4 regions of the Arthrobacter sp. P1_D4 genome follow, and region 1 is predicted to be linked to each of the others. Evidence: riboswitches for the same ligand, from Rfam matches in the RefSeq annotation. Region 1 holds a riboswitch; each other region holds the start of a gene.
What was found. A riboswitch is a leader RNA that binds a small molecule or an ion and turns the genes downstream of it on or off. The one in region 1 is predicted to bind thiamine pyrophosphate.

Region 1 (5,155 bases):
CACCGGAACCGGCAACGGAACCCTGCTCTGCTCCCATCACCACCACGTGATCCACAAGGAACACTGGAGCATCCAGATGCGCACCGGAATCCCCTGGTTCATCCCGCCACCCCACCTCGACCCCGCCCGGACACCCCGACGGAACACCTACTTCCGGCCCGACCAGTAGCGCCCAGTTATTTAGGTGCTCGTTATGTAGGTGCCCGCTTTCGGCCATGACGGCCTTGTGCGAGCCATGCGGTGAGGACTCGTTGGGGTTCTTGGGGATGCTGGCCCGGGGAACCGGGCCAGCCCGCCCAATCCCGGGAGGCTTCAGAGGAACGACGTTAGAGGAACTCGGCCCGGCCTTCCATTGCCGAGGACGCCAGTGCGTGTTCCCGCCGCGGGATCCTGCCGGCCGCTTTCGCTAGCCTGCCGGCGATGACGGCATGTTTGAAGGCCTCGCCCATGAGCACCGGATTCTGCGCACGGGTCACCGCCGTAGCCAACAGCACAGCGTCGCAGCCGAGTTCCATCGCCAGGGCAGCGTCCGAGGCCGTGCCGATCCCGGCATCCAGCACCACGGGCACGGACGCGCGCGAGACGATCAGCTCGATGTTGTGCGGGTTCAGGATGCCCAGTCCGGTGCCGATCGGGGCGCCCAGCGGCATCACGGCCGTCGCGCCGAGGTTTTCGAGCCGGAGGGCAAGCACGGGGTCGTCGTTCGTGTAGGCGAAGACCTTGAAGCCTCGGGCCACGAGCTGTTCGGTTGCGTCCACGAGTTCGACGGCGTCCGGCAGCAGTGTGTGCTCGTCGGCAATGACTTCGAGCTTGACCCAGTCCGTTTCCAGGGCCTCCCGCGCAAGTTCGGCGGTCAGGACGGCGTCCTTGGCGGTGAAGCAGCCTGCCGTGTTCGGCAGCACCCGGATCTGATGGTCCTCGAGCAGCTGGAACAGCGAGCCCGTCTCCGCTGGCGAATAGCGGCGCATCGCCACCGTGGTCAGCTCCGTCCCGGACGCCACCAGCGCCGCCCCGAGCCCGTCCAGGCTCGGGGCACCGCCGGTTCCCATGATGAGGCGGGAGCCGAGCCTTACGCCGTCGACCACGAACGGATCGGCCACCGCACCGGTCATGGGGACAACATGTGTTCCTGCGAATGTCGTCTCGTTCATGCTGGTCATCCTCCCTGGACTGCCGTGACGAGTTCGACGTCGTCGCCGTCGGCGAGGGCCGTGGCGTGCCACTGGCTGCGCGGCACCACTTCGGCGTTGCGGGCGACGGCGACACCGAGCTTCCGCCCGTCGGCGGCGCGGCCGTCGGGGCCGATGCTCCGGCCCGTAAGCTGGGTGACGAGTGTGGAGACGGAGGCGCCGTCGGCGACGCTCTGCTCCGTTCCGTTAAGTCGGATGTTCATGCTGCTTCCTTCTTGGGGCTGTCCCCGGACGTAACCGGGATGCGGGAAAAACGGTCCGGGCGGAACCCGCCCCAGCGCGGGTCCGGCGTGAAGTCCATGAGTTGCCGGCACACGGCGGCGGCGGGGGGGGTCAGCAGGACGCCGTGCCGGAAGAATCCTGTGGCGATGATGAGTCCCGGGACGTCCCCGCCGTCCGCTCGTGCGACCCGCCCCAGCAGCGGGGCATTGTCCGGAGTGCCGGGCCGCGCCCGCGCCGTGGCTTCTAAAAGCTCCAGCTCGGCGACCGCAGGCACCAGCTGCTGGGCATCCCGCAGCAGCTGGTAAATACCGCCGGCGGAAACCGCGTGCGGATCCGACGGTCCATCCTCCCGCTGGGTGGCCCCGATCACCACTGTGCCGTCCTGGCGGGGGACGATGTACACCGGGATGCCGCGCACCATGCCCCGCACGGTGGCCGTGAGCAGCGGCTGCAGATGCGGAGGCACGCGAAGCCGGAGGATGTCGCCGTAGACGGGCCGCAGCGGCAGCGCCAGCCCGGCCGGAAGCTCCTCGAGCGCGGCGGCGCCGAGCCCGTTGGCCACCACGGTCTCCGCAGCCCGCACGGAACCGCCGCCGGCCAACCGCACACCCGCCACCTGTCCGTCCTGCCACAGCAGGCCCGCCGCGCGCCGCCGGACGAAGCTGCCGCCTTCCGCACCGAGTACGCCGGCGAGCCGGGTGATCAGCAGGCGGGGGTCCACCTGGTGGTCGGCCGGGATGTCGAAGGCACACGAGATGCCGGGACTCAGCAGGGGCTCCCGGGTGCGCGCCTCGCGCACTGTCAGTGGCTCCACGGCCAGGCCGCATGCCTGCTGGACTTCCCTCAAGTCCGCGAGCGCGCGCCGGTCCGCCGCGTCGGCCCCCACCGCCAGGGTCGGCGTCGTTAAGTAGCCGGTACCCGCCGGGGAATCCGCGCCGGCGGCACCGGCGTCGAGAGCCGCAGCGAATCCTGGCCACAACCGGGAGGCCTCAAGCATCAGTTCCAGGAGCTGCTCCTCCTGGTAGTGCAGTTCACTCACGGGGGCCAGCATGCCGGCGGCGGCCCAGCTGGCTCCGCTGCCGGGAGCATCATCGATCAGGACCACGGATCGGCCCGAGCGCATGGCCTCGAACGCGATGCCATGGCCGATCACCCCGCCACCGATCACGGCCACGTCGGCACTCGTATCCCCCGCGATGATTCCCTCTGCGGTACCGGGCCCTGTGTCACAAACCTGGGCGGCGGCGTCATTTGCGGCTCCGGCTGCACGGCCTGCTCGTGTGCCCATGAAAAATTCCTTCCCTACGCCGGTACTAGCCGGATCAGGTCAAGCGGTCGGCTCTGACGCCCTCTCAGCCGGGCAGCGGCGATATGGCTGCTGCGGGCTCCCGCGGTATGCGCCCAGTTTAGAGGAACTAGGCTGGTCCCATGAGCCAGGACCCTCTCCACACCACCGCCCGCCTCTATCTCTGCACCGACGCCCGCAGGGACCGCGGCGACTTCGCGGACTTCGTGGACGCCGCCTTCGCCGGCGGCGTGGACATCATCCAGTTGCGCGACAAGTCGCTCGAGGCCTCCGAGGAGCTGGAACTGCTGGAGGTCCTGCACACCGCGGCGCAGCGCCACGGGCGGCTGTGGGCCGTCAATGACCGGGCGGACATCGCCTCCCTGTCCGGAGCTCCGGTGTTCCATGTCGGCCAGAAGGACATTTCGCTCGACGCCGCCCGCGGCTTTCTCGGCAAGGATGCCGTGATCGGCCTGTCCACCCACAGCCCGAAGCAGGTGGACGCCGCCATCGCTGCCGCGCCCGGCCGCAGAGGGCTCGATTATTTCTGTGTGGGCCCCGTGTGGGCGACGCCCACCAAGCCCGGACGCGCCGCCGTCGGCCTCGATCTGGTGCGCTACGCCGCCCAGGCGATCGGCGGGGCGGACGCGGAGGGAACCGGCAGGGTCAACGAAAGCGTGCTGCCGTGGTTTGCGATCGGCGGGATCGACCTCAGTAACGTGGAGCAGGTAGTCGATGCCGGTGCCCGGCGGATCGTTGTGGTCCGGGCGATTACCGAGGCCGCTGATCCGGCCCACGCCGCCGGAGCCTTGCTGGCGGCGTTGGACGCCGCCGCATCCTAAGCAGGTCCCCAGCCCGTAATGCCGGCCGGCACTGAAACTATCCGGCGAGACCCAGCTCCGTCATCCGGCGCGCGTGATTCGCTGCGAGTTCGGCCGCCAGGCCGTTGACCAGCGCCCGGGCGCCGGCGTCGTCCAGCCCCGACAGTCCGCCGAGGAACGCGTGCTCAGCGCTGACACGCTGGGCGTGGTTCAGTACCTCCCCCAGCAGGCGCCTGGCCCACAACGCCAGGCGCGACGCCAGCCGGGGGTCATCGGCCAGGGCCGCCTTGAGGCGCGCCTGCAGCACGGCCGTGGACTCACCGGTGGAGCGGACCTGTCCGATTAACTCACGGGTCGCGGCGTCGACGTACCGGCCTACGACGCCGTAAAAGTCCGCGGCGACCGTGTCGATCACGTAGGCCTTCATGAGGGCCTCGTACCAGTCCGACGGGCGCGTGCGTTCGTGGAAGTGGTCCACCGAGGGCTGGAACGGCAGCATGGCGGCCTCCGTATCCAGGCCCATGTGCTCGAGCCGGGTCCGGACGAGTTCGTAATGCTGGAACTCGACCACGGCCATCCTGCCCAGCACCGCACGGTCATGCAGCGTGGGCGAGTACCGGGCACTCGAGGACAGCCGCTCGAAGGCGGAAAGCTCGCCGTACGCCAAGACTCCCAGCAGTTCGGCAAGGAAGCTGTTGTAGAGGGCAGGATCGTCCGCAGTTGCGCTCATCATCCAAGACTAATAGCGGAAATCGGGCTACCCTGATTTTCGTGTCCCATCATCGCCTGACCCCCAGTGTCCACGAGCAGCAGAACCAGCTTGCCGGGGCCCTCAAGGCGTTGCGCACCACGCTGGAACTGCCCGGCCCGTTCCCCGAAGTTGTGCTCCGCGACGCGGAGGCAGCAGTGGCCGAGCACAAGCTCCCGGACCTTGACCTCACGCATGTCGAGTTCGTGACCATCGATCCGGCGTCGTCCACCGACCTGGACCAGGCCCTCTTTATCGAACGGAGCGACGGCGGCTACAAGGTCTTCTACGCCATCGCCGACGTCCCCTCCTTTGTCGCCCCGGGCGGGGCGCTCGACGCCGAAACCCGGCGCCGCGGCCAGACCTTTTACACCCCGGACGGCCGGATTCCGCTGCATCCGGAGATCATCAGCGAGGCCGCCGGCAGCCTGCTCGCCGGGCAGCTGTGCGCGGCGTTCGTCTGGGAGTTCGAACTCGACGCCGCGGCAGAGGTCGCCTCGGTCCTCGTGCGCCGGGCACAGGTCCGCAGCCGCGCGAAGCTCAACTACAAAGGCGTCCAGGCCGAGCTCGACGCCGGCACCGCGGCGCCCGTGCTGCAGCTGCTGAAAGAAGTAGGGCTCAAACGGGTGGAACTGGAACGCCTGCGCGGCGGCGCGAGCCTGAACATGCCGGAACAAGAGATCCAGCAACTGCCCGACGGCGGCTACCGGATCGTGGCGGCCCCGCCGCTGCCGGTGGAGGACTGGAACGCCCAGATTTCACTCATGACCGGGATGGCCGCCGCGGCGCTCATGCTCCAGGGCAAAGTCGGCATCCTGCGCACCATGCCCGCCCCGGACGAGGCGTCACTGCGCCACTTCCACCGGCAGACCCACGCCCTCGGCAAGCC
Region 2 (5,155 bases), on a different contig from region 1:
CTCAACGCCGGTGGATTCCCCGGGGGAACCCATGAGCTACCCCCGGAACAAATCCATTTGGAATTCCAAGTGGACTGTTCTCAGGGTCATAACCCAAGTGTTGGCGTAAGCACCGAAGATCTAGAATACGCTAATTTTGCCTTCGGCCGCAAATGAGGCTGGTTCCGGCGGGTAGTCCGTGATAGGCGCCACAGTGTCTTGATGCAAAGTCCCCGCCAATGTTCTTGGCCGGGATCTTGACCATCCTGAGCTGTGTTGCCGCAACGACTTCCGGAACCGTGCCCCACCATCGTACCGGTAGTCCGGACCAGCTCGCGTCAGGCGTACAGCCGCGGCGCGTCGAAGAAGTCCACTTCGTAGCGCGATGACTGCCGGAAGGCCAGGGCCATGGCCTCCCGCTCGCTCTCCGATGCCCGCCCGGCCGCCGTGTCCGTGTACGCGATGGCCTGCCTGGTCGCGGCGGCGAAGTCCTCGTCGGCGTAGGTCCGCAGCCAGCCGGCGTAGGGGTGCTCCCCGGGGGCGCCGCCGGCCAGGAACTCCCGGTGCAGCGTGGAACCGACCTCGGCGTAGAGCCAGAAGCAGGGCAGCGCCGCCGCCACGAGGACGCCATAGCTGCCGGAGACCGAGGCGGCCAGCAGGTGGTCCACATACGCTTTCGTGACCGGGCCCAGGGTGGAGGCCGTGGGGCGGGCGCTAAGCCAGGACCGGTGCAGCTCGGATTCGACTTCCAGGCAGGTCTGCGCCGAACGGGCCCAGAACAACTGCTCGGCCTCGGTGGGGGCAATCGCCGCGGCCCGGGCCAGGACCCGGGAGTAGCCGTTGAGGTAGATGGCGTCCTGGGCGAGGTAGTACGCGAACTCGTGCTCGGGCAAGGTGCCGTCGGCCAGTCCGCGGACGAAGTCCAGGGCGTAGATCGCCTCAAGATCGCCCGCGGCTCCTGCGCGCAGGGCTGCGGCGAACTCCCCCGCCGCCGGACCGTGCCCGGCCGGGCGGTGCTGGCCGCGCTGGCCGTCTTTGAGGGCCTGCCCGCCCTGGAGGTGCTGGAGGTGGTGGAAGTGGTGGACCGGGCCGTTGCCGGTGCCGACGTCCAGGGCCGAGGCTTCTCGGAGCGCGCCCAGCAGCCACGGTTTGACTTCGCGCAGCGCCGCTTCCCAGTCCCCCACCCGGGCCTGCACGGTGGCCATAGCCGAGGACAGGGAGCAGCCGGTGCCGTGGCTGTTGCGCGTCGCGATCCGCTCCCCCGGCACCACCACCGTTTCCTGGCCGAGCAGGCCGCCGGTGTTGACCAGTGCGTCCGGGCAGCCGTCCGTGTCGCCGTTGCCGGCGGCGTGGCCGTCGGCGCCGGCGCCGTGGGCATGCCCGCCCCCCGGCCCGCCGCCCTGGAGGTGTCCGCCCTTAACCAGGACAGTGGTGCCGGTCAGGGCGGCCAGCCGCTTGCCCTGCGCCAGGGCCTCGGACCAGTCGGCCACGACGGGCTCCTTGAGCAGGATGGCGAGTTCGGCGAGGTTGGGCGTGATGAGGTCCGCCAGCGGCAGGAGGCCCTGCAGGGCGGCCTCGGCGGATTCCTGCAGGAGCCGGTCCCCGCTGGTGGCGACCATCACCGGGTCCAGGACCACGACGGCGGGGCGCACCTTTTCCAGCCAGACGCGGACGGCTTCGATCACGGCGGCGTCACCGAGCATGCCGATCTTGACGGCGTCGATGCCGATGTCGTCGCTGATGGCGTCCAGCTGCGCCGTGAGGAACGCCGCCGGGGGAACGTGGACGGCGCGCACGCCCTGGGTGTTCTGCGCTGTCAGGGCGGTGATGGCGGCCATGCCGTAGCCGCCGTTCGCCGCGATGCTCTTCAGGTCGGCCTGGATTCCGGCCCCGCCGGAGGGATCGGAGCCGGCGATGGCCAGCACACGGGGAATGCGCGGCGGGGCCGGCAGAGACTCGCTGTGCAGAAAATTGAGCGGGAGGAACTCGGACGGATTCGGTCTCGCGGACAAGGCAGACATCCCTTCGCCGGTGCTAACCGGACAGGTTCAACGGGTCTGGATCTCAGCCGGCCCGATGCCCGGCACCCCGTGTCAGTGTTCCAGCCTAGCCGCTGCCACCCTGCGGACCCGTTAACGCACGAGCGGGCCCGGGCCTGGGCGGACGTATGTTACGTCTGCCCCGACCCGGACCCGCAACCCGACCAGTCGAAATAATGACCGGACGGGGACGTGGTCAGTCGCGGAGGACTACAGCTCCGACGCCGGCACGCCGACGCCGAGGATGATCGGCTCGTTGCCGGCCGGGAGGGACGCAGGCCTGGCCGCAGCGGGAGCCTTGGCCTCGTGGACCGATCCGGCCGCGGCCGGCCGGGTTGCCTCTCGGTGCTCCACGGAGGTTTCGTTGGCTGCGCCCTGGGCGCGGCTGGCACTCCGGTTGCGGCGTGCGCGGCGGCCGCGCAGCGTCGTGGTGTCAGCTGTGCGTGACGCCGGCGCCTCCGCAGCGCGGACGGCCGCCGGCGCCTCGGGCGCCGTGGCTTCCGGTGCGGCAACAGCCGCTGCCTGACCGGCCGCCAGGCCGGCGGCCTGGTCCGGCTTGCCGGCCTCTGCTTCGCCCAGGTTTGCGAAAGCCTCGGTCAGCAGGTCCAGGGTCAGGGCCGGTGACGGCGCGTCCTCCGCGTGCTCGACGAAGGGCAGGGCCACCTGCTCGCCGCCAAACGTCAGCACCGTTGCGGGGCGGCCGGCTGCCTCGTCGGCGGCTGCGAGCTGCGTGACGGCGTCGACAGCGGCCTGGCGGGCCCCGGCGTCGCTGGCTGCGGCTGCCTCCCCGTCGTGCAGGTGCGCGGCATGCGCTGCGGCAGCGATGTTGGCCAGCGCTGCCCGGGTGGCCTCGGCCTTGGCGTGGCGTTCGGCCTCGGTGGGTTCGGCGTGGACGGGCGCGGGTGCGGCCGGCGCGGTCTCTCCGCCCTGGCCTCCCCTGCCGCGGCGACGGCTCTTGCGTTCCGGTCGGGCAGCAGGCTGCGCCTCGGTGCGCGGCACATAGTGCTCCGCGGCGACCGTGTTGGCGCGGCGGTGCTCCACCGGCTCGTCGTGGGTGACGATGCCGCGGCCCGCACATGTTTCGCACTGTTCGCCGAAGACTTCCAGCAGCCCGGTGCCCATCCGCTTGCGGGTCATCTGCACGAGGCCCAGCGAGGTCACCTCGGCCACCTGGTGCTTGGTCCGGTCCCGGCCCAGGCACTCCACCATGCGGCGCAGCACGAGGTCGCGGTTGGATTCGAGCACCATGTCGATGAAGTCGATCACGATGATGCCGCCAATGTCGCGCAGGCGCAGCTGCCGGACGACTTCCTCAGCCGCTTCCAGGTTATTCTTGGTGACGGTTTCCTCAAGGTTGCCGCCGGAGCCGGTGAATTTGCCGGTGTTGACGTCGACCACGGTCATGGCTTCGGTGCGGTCGATCACGAGCGAACCGCCCGAAGGCAGGAAGACCTTCCGGTCCAAGGCCTTGTGGATCTGCTCGTCGATGCGCCAGGCCGCGAAGATGTCCGTGTCCTTGGTCCACTTCTCGAGCCGGCCCACGAGGTCCGGTGCGACGTAGGTGACGTAGGCCTCGATGGTGTCCCAGGCTTCCTCGCCGGAGACGATCAGCTTGGAGAAGTCCTCGTTGAAGACGTCCCGGACCACCTTAATGGTCAGGTCAGGTTCGCCATAGAGCAGCTCGGGGGCGAGGATCTTGGTGGACGTCGACTGGCTCTCGATGCCTTCCCACTGCGCGCGGAGGCGGTTGATGTCGTGCGTCAGCTCTTCCTCGGAAGCTCCCTCGGCCGCGGTGCGGACAATGACGCCCGCGTCCTCGGGCAGGCGGTCCTTGAGGATCCGCTTGAGGCGGTTGCGTTCGACGTCGGGCAGCTTGCGGGAGATGCCGGTCATGGAACCGCCGGGCACGTACACGAGGTACCGGCCGGGCAGTGATATCTGGCTGGTGAGACGGGCGCCCTTGTGGCCGACCGGGTCCTTGGTGACCTGGACCAGCACGGAGTCGCCGGACTTCAGCGCGTTCTCGATGCGGCGCTGCTTGCCCTCGAGGTTGACGGACTCCCAGTTCACTTCACCGGCGTAGAGCACGGCGTTGCGGCCGCGGCCGATGTCCACGAAAGCGGCTTCCATGGAGGGCAGCACGTTCTGGACCTTGCCCAGGTAGACGTTGCCGATCAGGGAGTCCTGCTGGGTCTTGGACACGAAGTGCTCGGCCAGGACGCCGTCCTCAAGGACACCGATCTGGATTCTGTCGTCGCGCTGGCGGACGATCATCTGGCGGTCCACGGACTCGCGGCGGGCCAGGAACTCGGCCTCGGTGATGACGGTACGGCGGCGGCCGGTGTCGCGGGATTCGCGGCGGCGCTGCTTCTTGGCTTCCAGGCGGGTGGAGCCCTTGACGGATGTGACGCGGTTGTTCACCGGCGCCTCGGCCATGGCCCGCGGCGCACGGACGCGGGTCACCGTGTTGGGCGGATCGTCGCCTTCCCCGCCGGTCAGCTCCAGGTCCTGGTCTCCACGGCGACGGCGGCGGCGGCGGCGGGAGGTCACACCGTCTTCGAGGATTACCTCGGAGCCTTCGTCGCCCTCTTCTTCGGTGCCTTCCGACTCGGTGTCGGACTCGGCAGAGGTGCGGGTGCGGCCGCGCCGGCCGCGGCTGCGGCGCCGACGGCGATTGCCGGCGTCCTCGTCCTCGTCGCCTTCCTCGTCCTCGGGCTCAGCTGCTGCGGCGGCAACGGGGGCCGGACGCACCACAGTGCTCAGGTCCGGGGCCTGGAAGATGACGGAAGTGAGGGCACCCGGTTCCATGAACAGCGACGCGGCCGGGCTTTCCTCGGGGCGGGCTTCCGGCTCTTCAGGCTGGGCTGCGGCGGCTTCCGCGGTGGGTGCTTCCGCCGCGGCGGCTTCTTCGGCCGGGAATACTGCCGCGGGTGCTTCTTCGGCCTTCGGGGCGGCCTTGGCACGGCTGGCACGGCGGCGGACCGGCTTCTCTGCAACCGTCTCTGCGGCCGTTTCTGCGGCGGCAGCTGCGTCAGTGCCAGCTGCTGCCGGGGCCTCAGCCGCGGCAGGTGCGCCGGCTTCGGCGTCGCCGGCGAAGGCAGGCAACGGTTCCGGGGCTGCTACAGCTTTCCGGGTCC
Region 3 (5,155 bases), on a different contig from region 1:
GGACAGGTCGACGTCCACGCTCTACATCCACGGCATCAACGTCCGCAATACCGAGGACGCGGCCAAGCTGCGCAAAGAGGTCCGGGACACCGAGGCCGGGCTGATCCGGATCATGGGGACCAAAGCCGAACTTTCCGCCCTGACACTGGAGACTGCCGCATGATGCAGACCGTCCTGACGGTGACCGCCGTCGTACTGTCCCTGGCCGCCGCGGGGGCGATCGTCCGGATCGCGCGGGGGCCCTCGCTGCTGGACCGGGTTCTGGCCGCCGACGTGCTGCTGGCCATCTTCGGCGCGGCCCTGTGCATCGACATGGCCGCCAACCGGCACCTGAACAACCTGATGCTGCTCGTTGCGATTTCCCTGATCGGCTTCGTCGGCTCGGTCACCGTGGCCCGGTTCGTGGCCGACAGGCGGGAGGGCGTCCGTGAATCCTGACACAGTGATCGACGCCGTCTCCGCCGTGTTCATGGTGACCGGAGCCCTGATGTCCCTCGCGGCCGCCATCGGGCTGCTGCGCTTCCCGGACCTCATGAGCAGGATGCACGCGGCCACCAAACCGCAGGTGCTCGGCCTGTTCCTGCTGCTGGCGGCCCTCGGCCTGCAGATGCGCACCTGGTCGGTGTGGCCCGTCCTGCTGGTGGCCTGGCTCTTCCAACTGCTCACCGTCCCCGTGTCCGCCCACATGGTGGGCCGGGCCGGCTACCGGACCAAGCACCTGCACCCGGAGCTGCTGAGCTCCGACGAACTCGAGGCGGTAGTCCAGAAGGCCGCCCAGCAGGCGGCCACGCACGGAGCGGACGGCGACGACCGCTGAGCCCCCGACCGGGCCCGGCGGACCCGGCCGGCACGTCGACGGACGCGGCCGGGGCCTTCGACTGCCGCGGCGGGCGCCGCGGCAGGTCGGGTCAGACGACGTCCTGGGTCTTGGCGAAGCGGGTGATCGCGCGCTGGGTGCCGCGGTTGGCGAGCACCTGGATGATGGCGCTGACCGATGCGGAGATCAGGGCGAACGTCAGGGCCGAGCGCAGGGTGGTGGGGACGTCGTCCTCCTGGCCCTTGGGCGGTTTGTTGCCCGTGGACTTTTCCCACAAGGTGTCCACCAGCTTGGTGCCGGCAAAGCCGGCCAGGAGGCTGACGCCGGTGCCGAGCAGCTTGATGAGGATGTTCATTCTTCGGTCTCCTTGGGACGGGAACGGTTTTCCCCTAGCCTAGCGTTCCGGGGTGAGGACCATCCGCAGGGCCTCGACCACGAGTTCGTGATCCGCCTTCTGGGGCAGGCCGGAGACGGTGACGACGGCGACGGCGCCCGTGCCGCGCACGTAAATGGGGAACGCCCCGCCGTGGGCGGCGAACTCCGACTGATCCCACCAGGCGTTGTCCTCGATCCTTCCGCCGGCGGCGCGGGCCCGGAGGCCCACCAGCAGGGACGGGACCTCGTACCGCATGGCGGTGCGCTTCTTGGCGTTGATCCAGCGCTCATTGTCCGGTGTGGCGCCGTTCAGTGCGGCGTGGAAGAGCACCTGCTCGCCTTTGGTGATGTCGACGGCGATCGGCAGCGAGCGTTGCCTGCCCAGCTCGACAAGGAGGAGCCCGAGGTCCAGGGCGTCATCCTTGCTGAACGACGCGAACTGGAGCGCCTCTATCTCGGCCAGCACGCGGCCGATGAGCGCCGCCAGGGAGCCGTGCGGCTGCGGCTCACTGGAGTCGGGATCGTATTCCCCGGAGGGATCTTGGGTGACCGGTGTGTGCGACAAAATATTCCAGCTTTCCGGTGGGTGACGAGGCCGCCCGCTGGCGGGTCCGGGGGTCCGGCACGACGACTCTACCAAGAGGGTTTTCCGGGCCGCCGGGACTGCCGCCGTCCGCTCCGCGATTGTGACGGCACACCACTGAAAACCCGGCCGTTCGGGTGTAAACTAAGCCAGCCCACAAGGGCGAAAATAATTACGACAGGGGAGCGCCGCCGTCGGGCATCGCCGGAACAATCCGGGGAAACCTTTGGTGGGCGCTGAGAGTGCGGACAGCCGCAGACCCTCGAACCTGATCCGGTTAGTACCGGCGCAAGGGAGTCGAGTTCTCAGGGTGCGCGGAGGGCGGCGGAAGCCGAGACCGGCCGGCGCACCCTCCCCTCCTGTTCCTCAGGAGGACGACATGACAGATATTTCAGCACAGCATGGTTCCGCCAGCCGTTCATCCGCCCGGCGCAACTACAGCTGGCGCGTGGTGGACATTGTGGTGGCCGCGTTGATCGCCGTTGCCGGCGGCGTCATTTTCTGGGCCTGGTCCCAGGGCGCGAACCTGATCTCGACTCCGGTCAACGCGGTCTACCCGCCGTTGAGCGGACTCTACGCCGGCGGCTGGATGATCCCGGCGGTGCTGGGCATGCTCATCATCCGCAAGCCGGGCGCCGCGCTCTTCTGCGAAACCGTCGCGGCCACCGGCGAGCTCATCATGGGTTCGCAGTACGGCACCACGGTGCTGATCTCCGGCATCCTGCAGGGCCTCGGCGCCGAACTGGTCTTCGCGGCCTTCCTCTACAGGAAGTTCAACCTGCCCGTCTCCGTGCTGGCCGGCGCCGGCGCGGGCCTCTTCTGCGGCTTGAACGATTCCTTCCTGCCGTGGGGCTGGAACATCGCCTACGAAGCCGGCGACAAGCTCGCCTACATCCTCTTCACCACGATCTCCGGCGCAGTGATTGCCGGCGGACTGGCCTGGCTCGCCACCCGCGGCCTGGCGAAGACCGGAGTGCTGGGCTCCTTTGCCTCCCGCAAGGCCGCCACGGAGCCCGTCTTTTCCTGAGCCCCGTCGCTGAATCCTGCAGAGAATCATGAGATCTTCACCGGGCGTCCGGCCGGCCGCCGTCACGGCCCGCGGCTGGGGCTGGCGGCATGCCGGACGGACCAGGCCCGCGGTCAGCGGCCTTGACCTGGACATCCGGCCGGGGGAGCGCGTGCTCCTGCTGGGGCCCTCCGGCGCCGGCAAGTCGACGCTGCTCCACGCCCTGGCCGGCGTGCTGGGCGACGGCGCCTCCGGCGACCCCGGCGGCTCCGGCGCCTCCGGCGACCCCGGCGACGCCGAGAACACAGACGAGACCGGCAGCCTCCTGATCGACGGCGCCGCGCCACGGGCGCAGCGCGGCCGCGCCGGGCTGGTGCAGCAGGACCCGGAAACGCAGGTGGTGCTCTCCCGCCTCGGCGACGACGTCGCCTTCGGGGCGGAGAACCTCGCCGTCCCGGCGGCGGAGATCTGGCCGCGCGTGCGCGAGGCCCTCGACGACGTCGGGCTGGGACGGCTGCCGCTGGACCACCCGACGGCGGCCCTCTCCGGCGGACAAAAGCAACGGCTCGCGCTCGCCGGGATCCTCGCGATGCGGCCAGGGCTGCTGCTGCTCGACGAGCCGACCGCCAACCTCGACCCCGCGGGCGTCCTGGAGGTCCGCGACGCCGTGGGCCGCTGCCTGGACAAGACGGGCGCCACTCTGGTGGTTGTGGAGCACCGGGTGGGGGTCTGGAAAGACCTGGTGGATAGGATCGTGGTGCTGCAGCCAGGGTCCGCCACGGACTCGGCGGTCTTGATTGACGGACCGCCGGACCGGGTCCTGGCCGAGGCGCGGGATATGCTCATCGGTGCCGGCGTCTGGGTGCCGGGCTACGTCCCGGCGACGCGGATGCGGACACCGGCGCGGGGCGCGGGACAGACTCTGCTCACGGCCGACGCGCTCGCGGTGTCCCGCGAACGGCCGCGGCGGGCCGGGCTGCGCGACGGCTTCCGCACCATCGCGCCGCGTCCGGTCCAGTCCGGGCTCTCCGTCCGGGTCCGCGCCGGCGAGGCGCTGACCATCACCGGCCAGAACGGCACGGGAAAGTCCACCCTGGCGCTGACACTGGCCGGTCTCCTGCGGCCCGTCGCGGGAACAGTCTCGGCCACGGCGGAGCTGAGCAGTCCCGCCACCGGTCACTCCAGTGGTCGCTCCAGTGGCCGCGTACGCGACAGCGCCGGACCCGATCCCTACCGGTGGAAGGCCCAGCAGCTGATCGCCAGGATCGGAACCGTCTTCCAGGAACCCGAGCACCAGTTCGTCACCGGCAAGGTCCTCGACGAGCTCATGTTCGGGCCGCGCCACCTCGGCTACGGCGAAGACCGCGTGGACGAACTGCTGGAGCGGCTGCGGCTGACGGAGCTTGTGGACGCCAACCCCTACACGCTCTCCGGCGGCGAGAAGCGGCGCCTTTCGGTAGCCACTGTGCTGGCGGCGCACCCCCAGGTGCTGGTCCTGGACGAGCCCACCTTCGGCCAGGATGCCAATACCTGGGCCGAACTCGCCTCGTTCCTCTCCGAGCTCCTCGACGCCGGCACCGCCGTCGTGTCCGTGACGCACGACGCCGAATTCAGCGCCGTCCTCGGTGGCGCCGAACTCCGCCTCCGGCCACGGGAAACCGGAGCCGCGGACGCTCCCGGCCCGGATCTTCAGCTGCCGGAGGGGGCCTCGCCATGAGGGACGCACTGAGCCTGCGCGGCAACCATGCGCTGCTGACCCGAGCCAACCCGCTCGCCAAGTTCACGGCGGTCACCCTGATCACCCTGGTCCTGGCGCTCTCCATTGACTGGGTGTCGGCGTCGGTGGCGCTGGCGTTCGAACTGCTGCTCCTGCCGCTGGCGGGCCTGACTGTGGCCTTGCTGTGGCAGCGCGGCTGGCCGCTGATCCTCGCCGCGGCGCTGGGCGGCTGGAGCACGGCCATCCTGGCGCCCGATTCCGGACCCGTCCTGCTCGATGCGGGGATCTGGTCCATCAGCGCCGGTTCCCTGCAGCTGGGGATCGGCTTCATGCTCCGCGGGCTCGCGATCGCCTTGCCCGCGGTGCTGCTGATGAGCTGCACCGACCCCACGGACCTGGCCGACGCCCTGGCCCAGAACGCGAAACTGCCGCACCGGTTCGTCCTGGGCACCCTGGCCGCGATGCGGCTCGTCGGAATCATGGCCGAGCAATGGCAGACCATCGGCATGGCCCGGCGGGCCCGCGGCGTGGGCTCGAGCGGCAACCCCTATCAGCGGTTCCGAGCCACGCTGGGCCAGAGTTTCGGCCTGCTGGTGCAGGCGATCCGGAGCGCCTCGCGGCTCGCGGTGACCATGGAGGCCCGCGGGTTCGGCGGTG
Region 4 (5,155 bases), on a different contig from region 1:
CGCCGAGCAGCGAGTCGCTGGCCACGTCGACCATGGCCAGTTCATAATCCGCGCCCGGGGCGTGCACGGCGACGCCGGCAAGGTCCCCCAGCCGCTCCACCTCGAAGTCGCTGATCTCCGGGATGCGGACGGCGCCCGGGGCGGCCGGACTGCCGTCTTCCAGTGCGCCGGCGCGCTCGAGGGCTTCTTCGTGGGTGGACACAAAGAGTTCGGTGAATCCCATGCAGCTGGTCCTTAGGGTTCGGCGGTCCGCAGACCGCTGTTTTCGACGTCGCTTCAGCCTAGCCGCTTCAGCACGGCCCAGCCCCGCCCGCTGGACATGCCCTCCCCTAACCCTGAGCACTGGACATATGGCATCTATGTCCATTCGAGACTGCGAGCAATGGACATGCCCCTCGCTGGCCCGGGGAACCCGACCCCGCCCGTGGACACGCCCTCCCCCGACCGCGAGCACTGGACATGTGGCAACTATGTCTATTCCCGGCTGCGAGCAATGGACATGTTCCAGTGTCCTGCTGGCGAAGTGTGGACATGTCCTTCGCTGGCCCCGGGGGAACCTTGCCCACTCCGGCGAAGGTCGCTGGCCATGCCCCGTCCTGACAGCAACCAATGAACATATGGCGTCTATGTCTATTCCCGGCTGTGGGCAATGGACATGCTCCGATGTCCCGCCTGGGAACAGTGGCCATGTCCCTCGCTGGCCCGGGGAACCCAACCAAGGCCCGCCGGCGAAGAGTGGACATGTCCTGTGCGCGCTGGACATGCCCAGCGACCAGCTTGCCGGGCAGAACTTCTAGCGCACGGCGACGCGGATCCGATTGCGCCACGGGTCCTCGAAGCGCAGCTCGGCGCCGGTGTGGTGGGATTCGACGCCGGCAGCCTTGAGCCGGTCGGCCAGGGCCGCGACGTCGTCGCCGGAGGGCACTTCGATGAGGACCTCGCCCAGGCCCAGCGTGTCGCGCCGGGGGCCCGCGCCGCGGCTGTTCCATACGTTCATGGCCATGTGGTGGTGGTATCCGCCAGCCGAGACGAACAGCGCCTGGCCGTGCCAGCCCGCGGTCTTCTCGAAGCCGAGCGTGCCGACATAGAACTCATGCGCCGACTGGACGTCGCCGACCTGCAGGTGGACGTGCCCGACGCCGGCGGCGGCCTGGCGCTGGCCGGCCACGGACTCCTCGGTCAGGTATTGCTGCAGGTAGCGCTGCGGCGGCAGGGCGAGACTGTCCATGACGACGTTCTTGCCCTCCCAGGACCACGCCGCCCGCGGCCGGTCCCAGTACAGCTCGATGCCGTTGCCTTCGGGGTCGTTGAAGTAGAACGCCTCGCTGACGAGGTGGTCCGCGCTGCCGGTGAAGGACTGGGGCTCGTACTGGGCCGCGGTGGCGATGGTGGCCGCCAGGGAGTGCTGGTCCTCGAAGAGGAGGGCGGTGTGGAAGAGCCCGGCCTCGCCGCGGGAAGGTAGAAACAGGTCCGGGGCAGGCGCCAGATGCACCAGCGGCTTCTGCTGGCGCCCAAGGTAGAGCCCGCCGTCCTGTTCGGCCACAGTCTCCAGGCCGAGGGCGCGCTGGTAGTAGTCGGTCATGAGCTTCATGTCGCCGACCTTGAGCATCACGGTGCCCATGGTGAGTTCGGCAGGAAGGAGGTCCTGGGTGCTGGCTTCTGCGATCATGGCAACGCTCCGTGGATTTGTTAGCCGCCGGCCTTCGGCGACTCTATAAAACTAAATTACTTGAAGCTTCAATTTATTCCTCATGGCCGCTTGGCTCCCGGTCTACCGGCAGCCCACGCAGCACGATATGCCGGATCCGGCGGAGCGTGGCCGGATTGCTCCGCGGATCTTCGGCCGTGACGAGGACATCAGCGCTTGCCCCTTCACCGATGGACTCCGCGCCGAGCCAGGTCCGCGCGGACCAGCTCGCGGCGTTGAGGGCGGCAGCGGCGGAAAGGCCGGCGGCGTGCAGGGCCTGGATCTCGTCCACGATCCTGCCATGGCTGATCACGCTGCCGGCGTCGGTACCGGCATAGATCGCCAGCCCGGCCTCGTGGGCTTCGAGGATCCGCTCCGCCCGGCGCTCCCACAGCGAGCGCATGTGGGCTGCGTAGCGGGGGAACTTGGCGGCCGCCCGGGCGGCGATGTCCGGGAACGTGGCGATGTTGATCAGGGTGGGCACGATCGGAACACCCTGTTCGAGGAAGCGCGGCAGGTGCCGCGGCAGCAGCCCGGTGGCGTGCTCGATGCAGTCGATCCCGGCGTCGAGCATGTCATCGAGGGTGTCTTCGGCGAAGCAGTGTGCGGTGACGCGGGCCCCCTCATCGTGGGCGGCCCGGACGGCGTCCTTGACCGTCCGGGCGGGAAAACTGGCGGCGAGATCGCCGGCGTCGCGGTCGATCCAGTCCCCCACGAGCTTGACCCAGCCGTCGCCCGCGCGGGCCTGCTTCCGCACGGCCTCGACGAGATCCTCCGGCTCGACCTCGACGGCCAGGCCCGGCAGGTAGCGCCGGGTCCTCGCGAGGTGCCGGCCCGAGCGGATGATTCGGGGAAGGTCCACGCGTTGCTGGAGCCAGCGTGTGTCGTGGACGGCGCCGGCGTCGCGGACCAGGAGCGTCCCGGCGTTGCGGTCCGCCAGGGCCTGGGATTCCGCGGTGTCCTCGGTAACGTCCCCGCCCGGGCCCAGGCCGATGTGGCAGTGTGCGTCCACGAGGCCGGGCATGACCCAGCCGTCCAGCACGAGCTCCGGCGCGGCCGCGGGCCGGCGAAAGGTCAGCCGGCCATCTACCGACCACAACCCGTAGCGGACCTGGTCCGCCGCCGTGAGGATGGGCCCGCTGAACTCGATGATGCTGGTCATGGCCTAAAGCCTAGCCCTCTGGCTCCGCCGTCCGCGTCACACTCGACGGCCGGCCGGAGGTGCGTGGTAGCTTCGTCTACGACCACACGGGTGCCCCTGCAGGGGCTGAGATCGGGCTGACGCAGCCCGCGACCGTTGAACCTGTCCGGGTAATGCCGGCGAAGGAAGTGAGTATTTCCGTGAACTCCCAAGTGACACAGCACAGCCCTGCCCACAATGAGTCAGCCCCCACTGGGCTAGCCCAGCACGGGTCTGCCGCAAGCCAGCCTCTGGCCCCCACACAGTCGCTGAAGTCCCACTCGCTGGCCTTCAGCACGGACCCGGAGCACGGCATCCGCGTGCCGGTGACCGAGATCGCCCTGGAACCCTCCCCGGGCGGCGTCCGGAACCCGCCGTTCCGGGTCTACCGCACTGCCGGCCCGGGCAGCGATCCGGTCCGCGGGCTGGAGCCGTTCCGCACCCCCTGGATTGAGGACAGGGCGGACACCGAACCCTACGCCGGCCGCGAACGCGAGCTGCTCGACGACGGCAAATCGGCGGTGCGCCGCGGTGCCGCGTCGGCCGAGTGGCGGGGCGGCCGGCCGGTGCCGCGCCGGGCCGTTGAGGGCAGGACCGTCACGCAGATGCGCTACGCCCGGGACGGTGTCATCACCCAGGAAATGCGGTTCGTCGCGCTGCGCGAGAACTGCGATGTGGAGCTGGTGCGCAGCGAGGTGGCCGCGGGCCGCGCGATCATTCCCAACAACGTCAACCATCCCGAATCCGAGCCGATGATCATCGGCAAGGCGTTCCTGGTGAAAATCAACGCCAATATCGGGAACTCCGCCGTGACCAGCTCCATCGCCGAGGAGGTCGACAAACTCCAGTGGGCCACGCAGTGGGGCGCGGACACCGTCATGGACCTCTCCACCGGGGACGACATCCACACCACGCGCGAGTGGATCATCCGCAACTCCCCCGTCCCCATCGGAACGGTCCCGATCTACCAGGCACTGGAGAAGGTCAACGGTGAGGCGAACGCCCTGACCTGGGAGATCTTCCGGGACACCGTGATCGAACAGTGCGAGCAGGGCGTGGACTACATGACCATCCACGCCGGCGTGCTGCTGCGGTATGTGCCGCTGACGGCCAACCGGGTCACCGGCATCGTGTCCCGCGGCGGTTCCATCATGGCCGGCTGGTGCCTGGCGCACCACCGGGAGAACTTCCTGTACACCCACTTCGACGAGCTGTGCGAGATCTTCGCACGCTACGACGTCGCCTTTTCCCTGGGCGACGGGCTGCGGCCCGGCGCGACGGCGGATGCCAACGACGCGGCACAGTTCGCCGAACTGGACACCCTGGCCGAGCTCACGCAGCGGGCCTGGGACTTCGACGTGCAGGTCATGGTGGAGGGCCCCGGGCACGTGCCCTTCCACCTCGTCCGGGAAAACGTGGAGCGCCAGCAGGAACTCTGCAAGGGCGCCCCGTTTTACACACTCGGGCCGCTCGTCACGGACATAGCACCGGGCTATGACCACATCACCTCGGCGATCGGCGCCACCGAGATCGCCCGCTATGGCACCGCGATGCTCTGCTACGTCACGCCCAAGGAACACCTCGGGCTGCCGAACAAGGACGATGTGAAGACGGGCGTGATCACTTACAAGATCGCGGCCCATGCCGCGGACCTCGCCAAGGGCCACCCCGGCGCGCACGAACGCGACGATGCCCTGTCCAAGGCAAGGTTCGAGTTCCGCTGGCGGGACCAGTTCGCGCTGTCCCTGGACCCGGTCACGGCCGAGGCTTTCCACGATGAGACGCTTCCCGCGGAGCCGGCCAAGACAGCCCACTTCTGCTCGATGTGCGGTCCGAAGTTCTGCTCCATGCGGATCAGCCAGGACATCCGGGACGAATACGGTTCAGCTGATTCGCAGGCGGCCCTGGCGCAGATGGCGGCCGGAATGCGGGCGAAGAGCAACGAGTTCCGCGCCTCGGGCGGCAAGGTCTACCTGCCGCAGCCCTCGGTGGGAGGACGCGCAGCTTCCTAGGAGGCCCGGGCGTGCTGGTGCCGGCTGACTTCGGCGATGTAGGAGCGGATGGCCCGGTCCCCTTCGGCTGAATCCTGGGGCCGGTGCCCTCCTGGTGCCGTGCGGTGCAGGGCGCCGGTCTCGCGCAGGTAGCCGGCGATTTCCTCATACAGCGGTTCCCAGCCGCCGGTCAGCACCAGGGTCGGCACGCCCGGCACGATCTGCAGCGGTGCTTCCCACGGCGGCGCCTGCAGGCGGAGCCGGCGCGCAGCCCGGAGGGCCTCCGGCGTCGTGGCC

Region 2: it holds a riboswitch for thiamine pyrophosphate, as region 1 does, so the genes downstream of both, AC1D0A_RS04625 (bifunctional hydroxymethylpyrimidine kinase/phosphomethylpyrimidine kinase) here and thiO (glycine oxidase ThiO) in region 1, are expected to answer to the same signal.
Region 3: it holds a riboswitch for thiamine pyrophosphate, as region 1 does, so the genes downstream of both, AC1D0A_RS12285 (ECF transporter S component) here and thiO (glycine oxidase ThiO) in region 1, are expected to answer to the same signal.
Region 4: it holds a riboswitch for thiamine pyrophosphate, as region 1 does, so the genes downstream of both, thiC (phosphomethylpyrimidine synthase ThiC) here and thiO (glycine oxidase ThiO) in region 1, are expected to answer to the same signal.

What each region holds. Positions count from the first base shown of each region.
Region 1 is NZ_JBFUAU010000009.1:293,715-298,869, reverse strand. It holds partial or broken gene AC1D0A_RS11510 (HNH endonuclease) at 1-169, shown strand, start outside; gene AC1D0A_RS11505 (thiazole synthase) at 327-1,112, opposite strand; gene thiS (sulfur carrier protein ThiS) at 1,157-1,393, opposite strand; gene thiO (glycine oxidase ThiO) at 1,390-2,700, opposite strand; TPP riboswitch at 2,694-2,814, opposite strand; gene thiE (thiamine phosphate synthase) at 2,841-3,539, shown strand; gene AC1D0A_RS11485 (ferritin-like fold-containing protein) at 3,577-4,251, opposite strand; gene AC1D0A_RS11480 (RNB domain-containing ribonuclease) at 4,290-5,155, shown strand, end outside.
Region 2 is NZ_JBFUAU010000003.1:75,374-80,528, reverse strand. It holds gene AC1D0A_RS04625 (bifunctional hydroxymethylpyrimidine kinase/phosphomethylpyrimidine kinase) at 318-2,000, opposite strand; TPP riboswitch at 1,983-2,080, opposite strand; gene AC1D0A_RS04620 (Rne/Rng family ribonuclease) at 2,229-5,155, opposite strand, start outside.
Region 3 is NZ_JBFUAU010000011.1:80,156-85,310, forward strand. It holds gene AC1D0A_RS12260 (Na+/H+ antiporter subunit E) at 1-163, shown strand, start outside; gene AC1D0A_RS12265 (MrpF/PhaF family protein) at 160-438, shown strand; gene mnhG (monovalent cation/H(+) antiporter subunit G) at 470-817, shown strand; gene AC1D0A_RS12275 (DUF4235 domain-containing protein) at 909-1,172, opposite strand; gene AC1D0A_RS12280 (heme-degrading domain-containing protein) at 1,212-1,757, opposite strand; TPP riboswitch at 1,945-2,088, shown strand; gene AC1D0A_RS12285 (ECF transporter S component) at 2,155-2,802, shown strand; gene AC1D0A_RS12290 (ABC transporter ATP-binding protein) at 2,831-4,498, shown strand; gene AC1D0A_RS12295 (energy-coupling factor transporter transmembrane component T family protein) at 4,495-5,155, shown strand, end outside.
Region 4 is NZ_JBFUAU010000012.1:77,347-82,501, reverse strand. It holds gene AC1D0A_RS13275 (hypothetical protein) at 1-223, opposite strand, end outside; gene AC1D0A_RS13270 (VOC family protein) at 794-1,669, opposite strand; gene AC1D0A_RS13265 (amidohydrolase family protein) at 1,743-2,849, opposite strand; TPP riboswitch at 2,926-3,033, shown strand; gene thiC (phosphomethylpyrimidine synthase ThiC) at 3,029-4,879, shown strand; gene AC1D0A_RS13255 (alpha/beta fold hydrolase) at 4,876-5,155, opposite strand, start outside.